2 regions of the Novosphingobium terrae genome follow, and region 2 is predicted to be linked to the other one. Evidence: riboswitches for the same ligand, from Rfam matches in the RefSeq annotation. Region 2 holds a riboswitch; the other holds the start of a gene.
What was found. Region 2 has a riboswitch for fluoride ahead of HGK27_RS14010 (voltage-gated chloride channel family protein). Riboswitches for the same ligand answer to the same signal wherever they lie in the genome.
Positions count from the first base shown of each region.

Region 1: another riboswitch for fluoride. It lies ahead of HGK27_RS26730 (diacylglycerol/lipid kinase family protein); the one in region 2 lies ahead of HGK27_RS14010 (voltage-gated chloride channel family protein).

Region 1 is NZ_JABVZR010000002.1:1,989,821-1,997,896, reverse strand. Features, by position in the region: gene HGK27_RS26740 (efflux RND transporter periplasmic adaptor subunit) at 1-1,149, opposite strand, end outside; gene HGK27_RS26735 (MFS transporter) at 1,626-2,813, opposite strand; gene HGK27_RS26730 (diacylglycerol/lipid kinase family protein) at 3,106-3,966, opposite strand; fluoride riboswitch at 4,099-4,163, opposite strand; gene HGK27_RS26725 (metallophosphoesterase) at 4,302-5,417, opposite strand; gene HGK27_RS26720 (SDR family oxidoreductase) at 5,449-6,369, opposite strand; gene HGK27_RS26715 (TetR/AcrR family transcriptional regulator) at 6,448-7,044, shown strand; gene HGK27_RS26710 (PepSY-associated TM helix domain-containing protein) at 7,095-8,076, opposite strand, start outside.
Region 2 is NZ_JABVZR010000001.1:3,123,930-3,132,005, reverse strand. Features, by position in the region: gene ypfJ (KPN_02809 family neutral zinc metallopeptidase) at 1-234, opposite strand, end outside; gene HGK27_RS14010 (voltage-gated chloride channel family protein) at 434-1,786, opposite strand; fluoride riboswitch at 1,810-1,897, opposite strand; gene HGK27_RS14005 (TonB-dependent receptor plug domain-containing protein) at 2,495-5,515, shown strand; gene HGK27_RS14000 (hypothetical protein) at 5,601-6,701, opposite strand; gene HGK27_RS13995 (sugar MFS transporter) at 7,147-8,076, opposite strand, start outside.

The sequences.
Region 1 (8,076 bases), on a different contig from region 2:
AATGCCGTCAACGACGACCCTGTCCTGCGCCGTAAGTCCCGAGGTGATGACACGCAGGCCGCCGCGCAGATCGCCGATGGTGACCTTCTTCTGAGCGACCACATTGTCCTTGCCGACGACATAAACGGCATGGTCGCCCTGATCGGTCAGCACCGCCGCATCGGGCACCAGCAGCGCCGGGCGCGCGCCCGAGACAGCCAAACGCACGCGCCCGAAGGCGCCGGGGGTCAGCGTGGTATCGGCATTGCTCAGCGTGGCGCGGGCATGGATCGTGCCGCTGGCCCGGTCGATGCTGTTGTCCAGAAAGTCGAGCGTGCCCTGCCGGGTGAAGGCGCCATCGCCGCCCAGCGCCACCTCGACCTTGTTGGCCAGTGCGCCCTTGGGGCGGTCCCGCTGGAAGGCGGCGTAATCGGCCTCGCTCATGTCGAAGTTCAGCCAGACCGGATCGATCGAGACCAAGGTGGTGAGCAAGGTGGTGGGGCTGGTGGCAGCGCGGCTGCCGGCCACCAGATTGCCCGCCGAGACCAGATGCGTGCCGATCCGCCCGGTGAAAGGCGCATAGACGCGGGTCTTGTCGAGATCGAACATGGCGTCATGCAGTGTCGCACGCGCGCCATTGACCGCCGCTGCGGCGGAGGCTTTTTCGGCACGCTTCTGATCGACATTCTGCGCCGATCCGGCATCCGTCGCCTTCAGCTCCTCGGCGCGGGTCAGTTCGCGGGTGGCGAGCGAAAGGCGGGCATTGGCGGCCTCCAGCTCGGCGCGGGCCTGATCGACCTTGATCTGATAGGGCACCGGATCGATCTGGAACAGCAGGGCGCCGCGCTGCACCACCGAGCCATCCTTGAAGTTCACCGCCTTGAGCGTGCCGCCGACCTGAGCGCGGATTTCGACCTGGCTGGTCGCCGCGAACTGGCCGAGGAAGTTGAGGCGCTGATCGATGGCGCGCTGCAACGGTGCGCTGACCGACACGCTGGGCGGCGGCGGTGGCGGCGGGGTCGCCGTGGCGAAGAGGCTGGAGCCGAATTGACCGGCAGCGACAAGCACGGCGATGGCCGCGCCGGTTGCCAGCCAGACCCTGGCCCGGGATCGCGTTGGCTGCGCGATGACCGGGGCTTCGGCGGCGTCGAGTTCTGTAAGCTGGTTCATGATTCCCCTCTTTCGAAAGAGCGATGACCGGCATCGCGAGGCGCAAGAATTCGTCCCGCGCCTCGCGGATCGAGGGCGGCAGGTTGGGTTCGGCTGGTTGCGGGAAGAGGCGGCTTCGGGTTGCCTGATGGGAATGCGGTAACCGGAACCAAAGCTCTTCGAGCGGTGTGGATGCTTTTGAAATCTACCTATCACTTGATAGGGCAATGGCGATGTGCCGCAAACATACCTTCATGTCAACAGCAATCTATCAGTAGATAGGTTCATCGCCAAAATGCAGAGAAAGGCTGTGCATCAAGGCGCAGGATTACGGCTTCTTTTCAGTCGGTAAGGGCAGAAAGCGATCGGTGTGGCAGCATGGCGCAAATGCCCCTGATCACTCTTCTATCAGGCCATTCATGCAGGCGACTCGTCAGCATTCTGGCCGTAAAAAAGGCCGGACTTTCGCCCGGCCCCGGTTTCAGAGATAAGCCTGATCAAGCCTTGGCAGCGACCATCTCGGGCACAGGAGCCGCATGCCGGTGGTTGGCAATGGCGCGGTGCGCCATCTCCGCCGCCACCAAGGCGCCGCCATAGAGCGCGAAGCTGACCCAACCGATGTTATGCGCCCCGACAAGGTTCAGGCTGGCCGCACCGATCACCCCCGCCGAGGCAACACCGATATAGGTCGCCGACGTGTTGAGCCCGAGGACAATCGAGGCCGCGCCCGGCATTGTTGAAACCAGCCGGTGCTGTTGCGCGGCCAATTGCCCCCAGCTGTTGGCGCCATAAAGCGCAATAACCAGAATGGCAGTCGGCAGCGAGGCCCCGGCCCAGGACAGACTCGTCATGGTCAGGATCAGCATCACCAGCATGGTGTTGAGGATGCGCCGGGTCCCGATCCTGTCGATCACACGCCCCCCGGCAAGGTTCATCACCGTGCCAGACGTGCCCCACAGCACCAGAAGCGCGCCCAGCACCAGCGGATTGCCGCCCGTCGCCCGGTCGAAAATCACCGCGAAATAGGTGTAGACGGCAAAATTGCCGCATTGCACCAGCAGGGTCGTCAGCAAGGTGAGTCCGATGCGACGGTCTGCGAAAGGCGCCAGTCGCTGCTGCAGGGTGATCGCGGGCGGCAGAGGCACATTTTTGAGAAAGGCCGTGATGCCCAGCGCGCTGACCACGCTGATCGCCGAGACGAAGATCATCGTATAGCGCCAGTCACCCAGCCCGCCGATCACCGTGCCGATCGGCGCGCCCAGCGCTGTCGAGGCTGTCAGCCCCGCGATGACCATGGACAGGGCGAAACCACGCTTTTCAGGGGCGACAATGCTGGCTCCGGCGCCTGTGGCGATGGGGGCATAGATGGCCGCTCCCAATCCTGCCAGAGCCCGCGCCACCAGCGCAAAAGCAAAGCTCGGCGCCCAGGCGGTGGCGAGGTTGGCGATGATGAAGACAGCAAGGCCGGACAGCATCAGCCGCTTGCGCTCGACATGCGCGAATGCCGCCGCAGCGACCGGCGACAAGAGCGCATAGGCGATCGCGTAAACGGTCGTCAGCTGTCCTGCAGCGCCAATGCTGACGTGGAAATTGCGCGAGATTTCCGGCAGCACGCCGGCGATGACAAAACTGTCGGTCCCCAGGGCAAACATGCCCAGAGCCAGCATCAACAGACGGCGGTCCATGTCATGCTCCTGTTTGGTGGAAAGGCAGGCGAATGGGAGCCTGCTTCAATTGCCATAGCTACCTATCAGTCGGTAGTCTGTTGGGCTCGCACTAGCCGCAAAGCGCGTGAACGTCAATGCCTATCTATCGATAGGTTTTATTGAGCCTCTGACACCTGCCCTCACGCCGCGCGGCGACAGGGCATTGAGAGAAAGGCAGGGAAAGGCCTGCATCACGATTCCGTCGGAAACGGGAGGGGGCGGAACCGGTCAGTGCCGAGGGCAAGCGAACATCAGGCTCGCCAAAGCCCCTTCAGCAGATATGGACCGGAGTCTCATGGATCGAGACATCGATGGGGCAAGACGCCACCACATCCCCATCGGCCTGCACGGGCAACGGATCGTCCGATTGCAGCGACAGCTGCGTGCAGGAGAAAGCAATCACGTTCTTGTCGCGCACCACATCCGCGCCGCCCAGCATGCGCCAATAAAAGCGGAGGAATTCGCGCCGACTCGCCCGCCGGAGCGCAACGACATGCAGCTTGCCATCATCGCCCTTGGCCTGAGGCGCAAAGCTCCAGGGACCGGCATAGTACCGCCCCTTCGCAATATAGACCGCCTCACAATCCCATGAGCGACCATTGGCGCGAAGGGTGATGCGGTGCCTTGGCCACTTGCGCAGAAGGCGCGCGATGGCGGCGACATAGGCAAACCGCCCGATCTGCTGCTTGAGCAGGGACGATGCCACAGCGGCAACCGCCAGACTGTCCGGCCCCACGCTGGCGCAGGCGAAAAACAGATTGTCACCCGCCTGGACCGGACTGTGCCGGCGTGTCGGGCCATCGACCAGCGCCTGCGCAAGGCGCGCCGGGCGCCGGCCAAGCTTGCCTTCCCGCGCCAGCAGATTGGCCGTCCCGGCCGGATAGATGGCGACCGGAATCTGCCGGTTGGCGCGCACCACAGCTTCCGCGACATGCCGCACCGTGCCGTCGCCCCCGGCGATGCAGATATGGGTCGCAGCCGGATCGATGACCGGGGGCGTATCCACGCTCGGCGTGAGATGGACACGGGCGCCAGCCTCGCGAAAGGCCTGCAGCAGGCGGGTGATGGTCGCGTCGCTGTAGCTTCCGGCCTGCGGATTGTAGAAAAGCTGGACGGTTTTATGGATACTCATAATCTGGTCCATCGGATCTCAGCGGTGATCCGTCATACGTCATCAAATTGGCTCACCAGCTTGGCCGGCCCCTCGATCCTCACCATTCCGGGTGACGCCGAGCGGGCAGGGTCCCTGCCGACGCCAACGGGGCGCTCGGCAGGAGTCATCAGCCAAAAGGCGGTCAGTTAAAGGGGAGCGCCATCCCCTGATCCCCCCAATAGGAGGTTGGAGCGGCGTTTATCGCGATCCCATTTGGCTGGCAAGGGCGAAGACTGAGCGCTGATCGCCTCGATCCCGAAGGCACGCAGCAGGCCGATTGCTCCTGCAAGGCGCGCCGATGCTGGCGCATGCCCTCACCCCCGCCGCAAGGTGATGCGCGTGAGTTCCGAGCTTTTGCCCAGCCTCAGGGCAAAGCCCGGCCAGATGCCTGTTCCATTGTTGACGTAGAGGGTCATGCCATCCACGGCATAAGCACCCGACACGAAGCCGCCATTGGCCCGCGCAACCAGCCGGTCGAGCCCCAGAATCATGCCGCCATGCGTATGACCTGACAGCTGGAGCGCAACACCGCTGGCCGCCGCCTGCCGCGCCCGCCCCGGCTCGTGATCGAGCAGAATGACCGGCGCATCTGCTGGCGCCCCGGCCAGCGCCTTGCCCAGATCCGGCAGCGGCCGGTCTGCCATGCGTGCCGATCGATCGGTGAGCCCGGCCAGCACCAGCTGCCGCTCTCCGCGCACGATCACCGTATGGGCGTTGGCCAGAAGGCCCATGCCGAGCGAGGCGAAATGCGCCATCCACGCGTCATAGCCGGAAAGATATTCGTGGTTCCCCGGGCTCAGCCACACGCCATCGCGCGCGGAGAGATCGCGCAGCGGCGCGACTCCGGCATGCCTGCTGGCAACGCTCCCGTCGATCACATCGCCCGTCACCACGATCAGCTCGGCACCCAGACGGTTGGTGGCCGCGACCACGGCGCGGGTCCAGCTGGCGGGAAACAGGCGGCTGATGTGCAGATCGGTGAGCTGCACCAGCCGGTAACCCTCAAAGGCGTCGGGCAGGTCGGGGATGGCCACCGTCACCTCCCGCAGGCGCGGCACACGCGCGGCTTGCCAGACGCCAACTGCTGCCAACCCGAAAGCCGCCATCCCGATCGCATAGCGCGCCGTGATCCAGAGCGACCCGCCACCGATCCCGGCCAGCATGGCGATCAGCGCCGCCAGATCGAGCGCGATCTGGAACACCATCAGCAGGACAAGCCCGCCGAAGAGCCAGTTGAACAGCATCACCACAACCCGCGGAAACTCGGGATTGAAGCGGGAACCGGATGAAAGACGGCTCAGATCATGAAACCGCGAGGCGATCAGCAGAACCAGCGCCACCGCAATCCTGAGGCCCAGCGGCCAGGGCAGCGGCATCAGGCTGCGCATCACGACATAAAGCCAGGGCAGGGCAAAAATCATGGTCATCATCACGCGAAACTCATCCTCCTGCGCCCGGCCTCTAGCCGAACGTCACGCCCGTCATGGCTTGCGATGCGCTCCACAGTTGCGCGGCGACAGCGGTATCCAGCGCCTGCGGCCTGATCTTGCCCCGCCCGGGCAGCCCCTTGAACTCCTGCCAGCCTTGCGGGCCAAAATAGGCGCCGCCTTTGACACCCGGTATGGTGGCCGCCATCAGCTGTGGCAACGCGCCCTGCGCCGCCGAATGCCCGACCAGCTTGACCGCCAGATTGCTGACCGCCGTCAGCAGGCGCCCGCCCTCCCCGGTTCCATTGGCGATCAGATCGGTGCTGGCGATGCCGGGGTGTGCCGCCACGCTGGTCAGGCCCCAGCCCTGCGCCTTGCTGCGCCGGTCCAGCTCCAGCGCGAACATCAGCATGGCCAGCTTGGACTGTCCGTAGACCGGAAAAGCCTGATAGCCGCGCTCGGCGTTGAGATCGTCGAGCCGGATTTTCGCCCGGCGATGCGCAATGCTGGAAAGCTGCACCACCCGCGCCTGCCCGGCACTGAGCAAAGGCAACAGGCGCCCTGTCAGCGCGAAATGCGCAAGATAATTGGTGCCCAGCTGCAGCTCGAACCCGTCGGGCGTAACACGGCGACGCGGCGGCGCCATCACACCGGCATTGTTGACCAGAATGTCGATGGGGCGCCCAGTCGCCACATGCTGCCCGGCGAAAGCCTCGACCGAGGCAAGGCTGGCCAGATCGAGAATCTCGAAACGGACCCGAGCGCCGGGATGGCGCTGACGGATCAGCGTTTCAGCGGCGCGACCCTTGTCCGGATTGCGCGCGGCAAGGATCACCTCGGCGCCCGCACCGGCCAGCGCCAGCGCTGTTTCCAGCCCCAGTCCGCCAGTCGCGCCGGTCACCATCGCCAGCCTGCCGGACTGGTCGGGGATATCATGGATGGTCCAGCTCGCCATATTTGCTATCCTTTGCCTTGATCCATCGCCAAGGGGCACTGATTGCAATATTATGCACTCAGTGTATATTTACAAGCAGTGCAAGAAAACAAAACCTCGATCCCCACCGGCCTGCGCGGGCGCAAGCGCGCCGAAACCCATGCCCGCATCCAGACCGAAGCCATGCGCCTGTTCCTGGAACGCGGCTTCGAAGCCACGACGCTGGACGAGATCGCCCAGGCAGCAGACGTCTCACGCCGCAGCCTGTTCCATTATTTCGCCTCCAAGGAAGAGATCGTCTTCTCGACCAAGGCCGATTTCCCCGCGCTGATCGAAGAGGCCATCGGGCGACGGCCTGCCGATGAACCCCTGCTGGATATGGTGGAAAACGCCCTGTTCGACATGGCGGCGCGCTATCAATGGGCGCAGGCGCGCGATTTTGCGCGGCTCATCCACACCACACCCGCGCTCAGCGCCGGGGATCAGGCGAAGTATGAGAAGGTGGAACGCGTGCTGGCCAAGGCACTGGCCGACCGCAAGGGCCTGCCCGAACCCGACATCGCCTGCCGCGTGACAGCCGCCACCGCGATCGGCATCCTCAAGCTGGCGACAGACGCATGGCTGGCCAGCGATGACACCGGGCCGGATGTGTTCGGCCGGGCCGCTTTTGCCGCCTTGCGGCGCGTGGTGGGCTGACCTTCCGGGTCAGGCGCCGATTGTCGCCCAACTGGCTGCCGCCCGCATGATCACCGGCGGGTTTTGCGGCGCTGACGCGATCGTTCGATCACCATCACCGCGCCGGAGATCGTCAGGAACAGCCCGCCCAAACCTCCGGCCAGATCCAGCCAGCGCCCGGTCAGGCCGAAGGCATCGCCCCGGTGGAGCTTCTTGAGATATTGATGCCCCTCCCAACCGGTCGGGAAGCCGACATCGGGATAGCCGGGCTCAGTCATCGACATACGCGCGCCGGTCCTTGTGTTGAACACCAGCTGGCTGGTGGCCTCATCGGCGGCGATGATCACGCCCTGAGCATAGCCGGCAAAGTAACGCAGCCGCAGCACACGGATGCCCATGCCGGGATATTGCGCATGGAAGGCGGCAAGCGTGGCATCGGTCATGGCCGGCAGCTCCGCATCACGCATCGGCTTGCTGAAATCGCCGAAGAAAGCCGGAGGTGGCGGCGGCATGTGCCCGGGCGCATTCGCTGCGGGCGCGGGAGGAGAACTGGCCATCATCCTCACCGCAATCGCCACATTGTCGACCGACAGGGCAAAGCCCGTCACCGCCAGCCATGCCAGCGGCAGGGCGGCAACAATGGCCACCCAGCGGTGCAGATCCCGCCACTGGCGCCCCACGCTCCAGAAAGGCTGATTGCGCTTCATCCGCCGACGGGCCGCGTAAAGGCGAACATATTGCAGCAGCCCGGTCAGCACCAACCCTGCCAGAGCCATGCCGGCAAGCCCGCTGATCGCCGCAAACTGGAAGGGCAGGAAACGGAACGCGTGGAAATATTTGAAGGTGGCGCGCTCGGCGCCGGTCTCGCCAACCGGTTGGGGCGGCGGCAGGGCCGAGGACGGCAGGCGTGCCCCGCTCGCCAAGTCGAAGATCAGTTGGTGGTCACCCATCGCCACATGGCCGGCCAGCCTGCCGTTCATGCCGCGCAGTTCCACCAGCTTCAGCGGTTCGCCCGGCAGAGCGGCACGCCCCAGCGCCGCCGCCCGCTCGATC
Region 2 (8,076 bases):
AGGGGCATAGGCTTGCTGCTCGCCGCCGCCGCTCACCAGCCCCAGCACGCTGAGCGGATTGATCCCCAGCGCCCAGGCGCCCACCATCAGCAGGGCAATGCCGCCAATCCCCAGACTGCCGCCGCCTAGCTGGAAGCCCTGTCCGGAAAAGCCTCCGAAGCCGCCAAAGCCGCCGCTTTTGCCGCGCTGATCCTCGACATCCACGTCGTTAGGGTCGAAATCGTCGAGCCGCATGCGTTCAGGTCCTGCGATTGGAGGGAGGGTCAGGTTTGGGAAGAAGCGAAGGGGTAGGCAAGTAAGAAGGAAGAAAAATGCGAGGGGAGAGTCTTTGGTTGGTCGCATATCTCAAGAGACATGCTCCGGGCCCTCGCGCTCCCATAACGTCTCCCGACGAAACCTCAGTGGCGCCCTGTCGTTCCGTCCGACCGCTCCATCAGCTCTTGCGGCGGTGTCTGCGGCCTCGCACGTCGCGCAAGGTCGTGCCTTGCGGCACCGGGCGGCCCATAAATTTCGGCAGGGCAATCCGCTGCGAGAGATAGATGCCATTATGGCCCGAGCACAGGCAGGCGACGAAGCAGGCCACCGCGATCGGCACCATATGCGTCGCGCCGAACAGCTCCAGCCCCATGATCGTGCAGGCCAGCGGCGTGTTGGCCGCCCCCGCGAACACCGCCACAAAGCCCAGACCCGCGAACAGATCCACCGGAGCCCCCAGCGCCACGCCCAGAGCATTGCCCAGCGCCGCACCGATAAAGAACAGCGGCGTCACCTCGCCGCCCTTGAAGCCGCTTGACAGTGTGACCACCGTGAACAGCATTTTGAGCGCCCAATCCCACGGCCCGGCAGGTGCGGTGAAGAAGCCGGCAATCGTCGGCATGTTCGGATCGGGCGACCACACGCCCAGCCCAAGGTAAGCCCTTGTGCCCACCGCATAGGTCAGGCCGATCACCGCCAGCCCGCCGACAATGCTGCGCAGCGCAGGATGCGGCATCGCCTTCTTGAGCCAGCCGCCCAGCGCATGATTGGCCTCGGCAAAAGCCAGCCCCGCCAGGCCGAAAGCCACGCCCGCCAATCCGGCCTTGATCACCAGCAGCGGATCGAGCGGCGCCGCGCCATTGGGCCAGGCCATAAAGGGAATGCGATAGGCGGTGTGCTGAATGCCCCACAGCCCGCAGACCCAATCCCCCACCAGCGCGGCGATCAGGCAGGGGATCAGGGCGGCCATTTCGATCCGCCCCACCGCCAGCACCTCCAGCGCGAAGACCGCGCCAGCCAGCGGCGTGCCGAACACGGCACCAAAACCCGCCGCAATGCCCGCCATCAGCATCAGCCGCAGCCCCCGTGCATTGAGCCGTGCCAGCCTTGCCGCTGTGCTGGCCAGCGATCCGCCCAACTGCACCGCCGTGCCCTCGCGCCCCGCCGATCCGCCAAACAGATGGGTGATCACCGTGCCCGCGAAGATCAGCGGCGCCATGCGCAAGGGCACGCCGCCGCCGGGCTCATGGATCTGGTCGATCAGCAGATTGTTGCCGGCCTCCACGCTCTGCCCCAGCCAGCGATAGAGCAGGCTGACCACCGCACCGCCCAAAGGTAGCAAAAACAGCAACCACGGATGCGCAAAACGCAAGTGGGTCGCCGCATCCAGGCTCCAGAGGAAAGCGGCGCAGAGCGAGCCCACCACAGCGGCCATCGCGATCAGCACCAGCAGCAGGCGTAAGGCGGCAAGGGCGCGATGCAGCCCGATATGGGCCAGGGCATGGAAAAGACGTTGGAATGTAGCGCGCATGATTCCTCCTTGTTGCCAGACGGCGAAAGGTAGGAATCATCAGCCTGCCAAGGTTTGACTGGGCAGGCGGTTCGGCATGATGCCCGGCGGAAATCCATCGCCGTAAGGCCGCAAATGCCCCAGAAGCCCTTTGACGTCAAGGTTAGGGCGTTGGCGTTGCTATGTGTTTTGTATGTTGCAGTGCAATAAGGGCTTGCCGGACTCAGGCTTCATCGACTAAGGGGCGGATCACCCTGTGAAGCGGTGTCAATTGGTATTTTGTGCAGAGTTGCAATTTTTCACGCAACAGCAACAAATGGACAGCGCCGCTTGCGCGAAAGATCGCCGAGTTTACACAGTGCTCCAGCGGCCAAAAGTGACATTTTCAGGACGAAATGTCTAAAATTGCCACACAAATGACCAAGTCACGGAAACTTTATTTCAATTCTGTGAAATAACCCGAGTCGGACTGCTGTGACTGCCATGTCGGCCACTGTGTTAAACGCGCAACATGAACAAGGCCAACCTGCTAACAGCGCTGTAAGTGGCTGGCGTAAGTCCATCAGATTAAGCCATGAAGCTGTCACGGACCTGAACGGACTCGGATTTCGCTCCCGCATGCTGGGCACATGCATGGACGTGATCATTCAACGAGTTGGGGAGGGTTAACAGGGGGCGGAAAGAGACTTGGGACTCTATCCACTTCATGAGGTGACAATGAATACTCGCATGAATCATGTGCTCAAGACGGGCGTCGCTACGCTTGTCCTGGGTACGGCGCTGATCGCCACTTCGGCTTTCGCGCAGGACGCCAGCCAGCCGACTCCGGCTCCGGCGGCAAAGCCTGCCGAAGACACCGGTCCGACCATCGTGGTCACCGGCTCGATCACCAAGAATCCGGCGGCCGCCACGGCCTCGCCGCTCGTGGTGTTGTCTTCCGAGAGTCTGACCCAGCGCGGCATCAACACCGTGTCTGACGCGTTGCAGACTCTGCCGGCCAACAACGCAGGCACCATGCCGACCAGCTGGTCGAGCTATGGCTTCGCCACCGGCGCCAGCGCTCCGTCGCTGCGCGGTCTGAACGACGGCTACACGCTGACCACCTTCGATGGTCTGCGCAGCGCGGTCTATCCGCTGGCTGACGACGGCGTGCGCAACTTCGTCGACCTCAACACCATTCCTGAATCGATCGTCGATCGCGTGGACGTGCTGCAGGACGGCGCTTCCTCGACCTACGGCGCCGACGCGGTGGCCGGTGTGGTCAACGTGATCGTGAAGAAGGAAATCGTCGGTTTCCACGCGAATGCTTCGGGCGGCATTTCGCAGCTGGGCCATGCCGGTGAAGCGCGCTTCGATGCCACCTACGGCAAGGGCCGCCTCGCTGAAGACGGCTACAACTTCTACATCAACGGCGAATATCAGCATAACGCCGCTGTGATGCAGAACCAGCGCGGCGGCATCTGGGGCACCGCCAACCAGTCGACCATCTGCGACGCTTCGGGTTCGTGCCTGAACAATGGCATCCGCAACGGCGTGCAGTCGACCGGCCTGATCAAGGCCTATGACGTGACCAAGTCGGCCACCCCGGTCGGCTTTGCTCAGGCCTGGGATCCAACCGCCAACAATGGCGCCGGTGGCGGCACCGGCCAGTGGACGATGATCACGCCTTCGGCCGGGTGCCAGGGGCTGACCGCGATCAACACCGCCGGCCATCTCGCTTCCACCGACACCGCCTCGCCCAGTGTGGCCTGTCAGCAGGACCGCACGTCGCAATATGCGATGTATTCGCCCGAGATCACCCGTATCGGCGCAAATGCACGTCTGACCGCCAATGTGAACGATCACATCCAGGTCTACGGCATGTTCAACTTTGCCGAGACGAAGACCTTCAGCTCGGGCAACCCCATATCGTTCAACACCCAGACGGATGGTGGCACCTATGACACCACCCAGCTGCTGCTGCCGGTCTACACCTGCGCGACGGGTGTGAACTGCAACGCCAGCAACGGCGTGCTCAACACCAAGAACAACCCGTTTGCCGCCAGCGGCCAGCAAGCGCTGCTTTCGGGCACCTATGACCTGCCGACCGAAACCTACACCAACGCCAAGACCTACCGCTTCTCGGGCGGCATCAGCGGCGACTTCGGCAAGGGCTGGAACTTCAACCTTGAAGGCACGACCTCGTGGATCAACCTCGATGTCAACCAGCTCAACTATGTCAATGCGGTGAATCTCCAGACTGCGGTGGCCGAAGGCACCTACAATTTCGGTGACCAGAGCACGAACACCCAGGCTGCCCGCGACTTCATCGCGCCCGCCGTCCACACGACGGACCGCTCGAAGCTGACGCAGATCCAGGGCACGGTGAACCGTGACTTCCTGCAGATGCCCGGCGGCCAGCTCAACATCGCGGTTGGCGCCGCCTACCGCTTCGAGAGCGTTTATCAGCCCAGCGCCAACCCCGATGACAGCTACTTCGGCGTCAACGGTGTGGCCGTGTCGGGTTCGCGCCGCGTCTATTCGGGCTTCTATGAAGTCGCGGCGCCGGTGTTCTCCTTCCTGAAGCTGAAGGCCGATGGTCGCTATGACAGCTATTCGAGCGGTCAGAGCAACTTCTCGCCCAAGTTCGAAGCACAGTTCCAGCCGGTCAAGCAGCTGAAGATCCGCGGCACCTTCTCGAAGGGCTTCAAGATCCCCAGCTTCAACCAGTCGAACGGTCTGCCGACGACGGGTTACTCGACGATTGGCTTCCAGTGCAGCGATCCGGTCTATACCGCCTTCTGCGCGGCGCACTCCAGCGCTCCGGGCTATTTCAACGGTGTTGGCACCAGCCGTACCGATCCGACCCAGGGCAGCGGTAGCTACTCACTGGGCGTGACGGCTGTGGGCAACCCCAATCTGAAGCCTGAGAAGTCGACCAGCTTCACGCTGGGCACGGTCTTCACGCCGAACCGCCACCTGACCTTCACCGCCGATTTCTGGCACACCAAGATCACCGACATCATCGTCTCGGTGACCGACACCACGCCGGCGCTGGAACAGTATTTCGCCAACAATGGTGTGGTCACTCTGCCTGGCCTGAGCGCGACCTCGGCGGGCATCGACACCGCCAACCCGACCGCGCTGGCGCTGCCCCGCACGATCGTGGCGTCCTACACCAACGCCAACTCGGAAGTGGCCTCGGGCGTCGATATCTCGGCCACCGCGCGCTACGAGCTGGGCCATGGCATGCGCTTCACCAGCCAGATGAACGGCTCGTGGCTGACCAAGCTGGCGCTGACCGCCGACGGGGTCGAATACCGTTATGACGGCACGCTGGGTCCCTGCGAAACCACCTCTTGCTCGGGTGCTCCGCACTTCCGCGCGGTGTGGGCGAACACGCTGGAATTCGGTCCGGAGCGCAAGTATGCTGTGACCCTGACTGGCAACTACACCAGCGGCTACACCGACAGCGCCACCGATGACGGCGCGGTCTATGGTGGCTGCACCGCCGGCAAGGGCGATACGGTGGGCTATCCCGATGGCACTCCGGTGATCTGCTCGACGCATCCGACCTTCACGATCGACATGCATACGCAGGCCCGTATCGACAAGCACTTCCTCATCTACATGGATGTGAAGAACCTGCTGAACTCCGGCCCGGTCTACGATCCGGCTGCTGGTTACGGTCTGTATCAGTTCAACCCTGCCTGGGACGACTCGAACTTCATCGGTCGTTACTTCCGCGTGGGTGCCAAGATCGACTTCTAAAGCCCGATCTTCGGTCTGACGACTGGACACAAAGAGAGGGGCGGCCTTTGCGGGCCGCCCCTTTTTTCATGCGCCACGGCGCCACTCAGTAGGTAACGCTGAGCAGCACCTCCGCCGTGCCGGAGCGATAGGTGCCATCCAGGGAATCGCGCCAGGCGTAATAGGCGTCGAAGAAGCCCCAGCCGCCCACGCGCATCGTCGCCCCGGCCTTGGCATAGGCGGTGTTGGGGGCGGAGATCGGCGTGGGGAGTGTGTTGTGGATCTGGAATTCCCCGCCCAGCTCCACAAAGGGCGCAGGATGAGCCGAGCGGAACTCTTCCTTTTGCAGGCGGGTGGAGAACAGCACCTCGCCGTAATCCTGATGCTGGCCCGCTTCCACCGTGCCCAGATTGGTGGTCGAGGTCTGGATGGCGGTGCGTTGCAGGATGAGATGCACAGCGGGGCGCAGGCTCCATCCCTTGGGGACCAGCGGGCTGTCCTGATGCTGGAACATGCCGATCAGCCCCAGTTGCAGATAGCTGCGCGGGGTGGAGGCGCGGTCATGCAGGGTCAGGTCGCCGCCCAGCGGGATGGTTGTGGTGGTGGTGCCGTCGAACCATGTCGCCTTGGCGGCAAAGCCAATGGTGGGGCTGATGCGCTGCAGCAGGTCGAAGCGCAGGCCCGCGCCCGGCACCACGATGCGTCCGCCGCCGGCCAGATGGACGATGTTGGTCTCATAGGTGGGGCCAAGGCCGATCAGCGTGCCCGGGCGGGGGCGGTATTGCAGCTGCGCCAGCGAGGTGAAGGTGGTGGTGGTCTCCAGAAAGCTGCCATGGTCGTCTGCCCAGTTCTTGATCGCGGCGGCGCCCAGCTTGACGAACCAGTGGCCGGCGCTGTCCAGCGAGACGACCGCATGGGCCGGGATCACCAGATTTTGCAGCGAGACATCAGGATGCGTGTCGGTGGCGGGCAGGGCGGTGTAGGCGCCGAGGCGGGCCTGAAGCGATCCGAAATGCTCGTCGCTGTTCATCTCGCCGGTCAGGCCGATCACGCCGAATTCGCGCACCAGCTTCTGGTTGGGCGAGGCCGCGGCGCCATCGCCGGGGGCCCAGGGGGCGGGGGCATCGGCGGTGGCGATGGCGTCGGATGCGGGGGCGGTGTCGGCCTGAGCGGCAGGAGCACTCAGGGCGAGACAGGTGGCGAACACAGTGGGGGCGACCAGGGTGGTGACGAGGGTGCTGATGCACCTCTTCGGGGGGATACGAATGGCGAACTCTCCAGGATCACGCGCGGCCTGTGGGGGCAGCCGCTTCTGCGATGGGGAGAGAGCTATCGCCGCAGGGAGGGGGATCAATCGCCCGGGCCTGCTACGATGCAGTCAGGTCATAGAATTAATCGCCTGTAAGTCTTGGGAAATCTGCATGAGGGCCAGGCTGCGATCCCCCGGACCGAATGAAAACATGAGATAAATCAGGTTTATCGGACAGATCTGGCAGGCTGCCATCCCGCCACGGGGCGCAAGGGGATGAAGCAGAGGTTCAGGCGGCCTTCGGGCACAAAAAAGCCCCCGTGATTCGGGGGCCATCGGTTCACAGATGATCGATGCCCCGCGCCAGCCGTGGCCGACGCGGGGCATGGTGATCAGAGGGGCATCAGTTCTGCACCCGCGTCCGGCTGGCAAACAGGCCGAATGCCGCGATGATCGCATAGCACACGGCGGGCAGCGCCAGCGCCAGCTGCAGGCTGTGGGTGACGTCGGCGAACTTGCCGGTCAGCGGCGGGATGATCGCGCCGCCCACGATGGCGACATTGATGATGCCCGAACCGTCGGCAGCGGCCTCGCCAAGGCCTTCGCAGGCCAGCGAGAAGATGGTGGGGAACATGATCGAGTTCATCAGGCCGATCAGCAGCAGGCTGTAGGCCGCGACCGGACCGCTGGCATTGGCCGAGATCACGATCAGCAGGATCGAGCCCACCGCGTTGCAGGCCAGCACCTTGGCGGGGCTCACCATGCGCAGCAGGCCCGAACCGGCGAAACGACCGACCAGCGCGCCACCCCAGTAATAGGGGATATAGGTGGCGGCGGCGGCAGCCGTCACGCCCAGCACCGAAGGCAGCTGGAAATAGTTGACGATCAGCGAGCCGACCGACACTTCCGCGCCCACATAAAGGAAGATGCAGGCCGCGCCGAAAGCGAAGCGCGGCTGACCCAGCAGCTTGAGCCCATCGACAAAGCTGCTGTGGGCGTGATGCTCGTTCTTCAGCGCATTGCGGTTGCCCCAGACGACCAGCGCCACCACCGCCAGCGCAATGGCGAGGCCGATGTAGGTGTGGACCACAGTCTGGGTCTCGGCGATGCGGTAGAGGTCGAGCGCCGGGCCGGTCAGATCCTCGGCCTTCACCTTGGCCAGCTGGCCCAGGATCAGCGCGCCGCCCACCAGCGGGAACAGCACCGTGCCCAGCGAGTTGAAGGCCTGCGCGAAGGTCAGGCGGCTCGACGCGGTCTTGGCCGGGCCCAGCAGCGAGATCAGCGGATTGGTGACGATCTGCACCATCACCACGCCGGCGGCCAGCACGAAGAG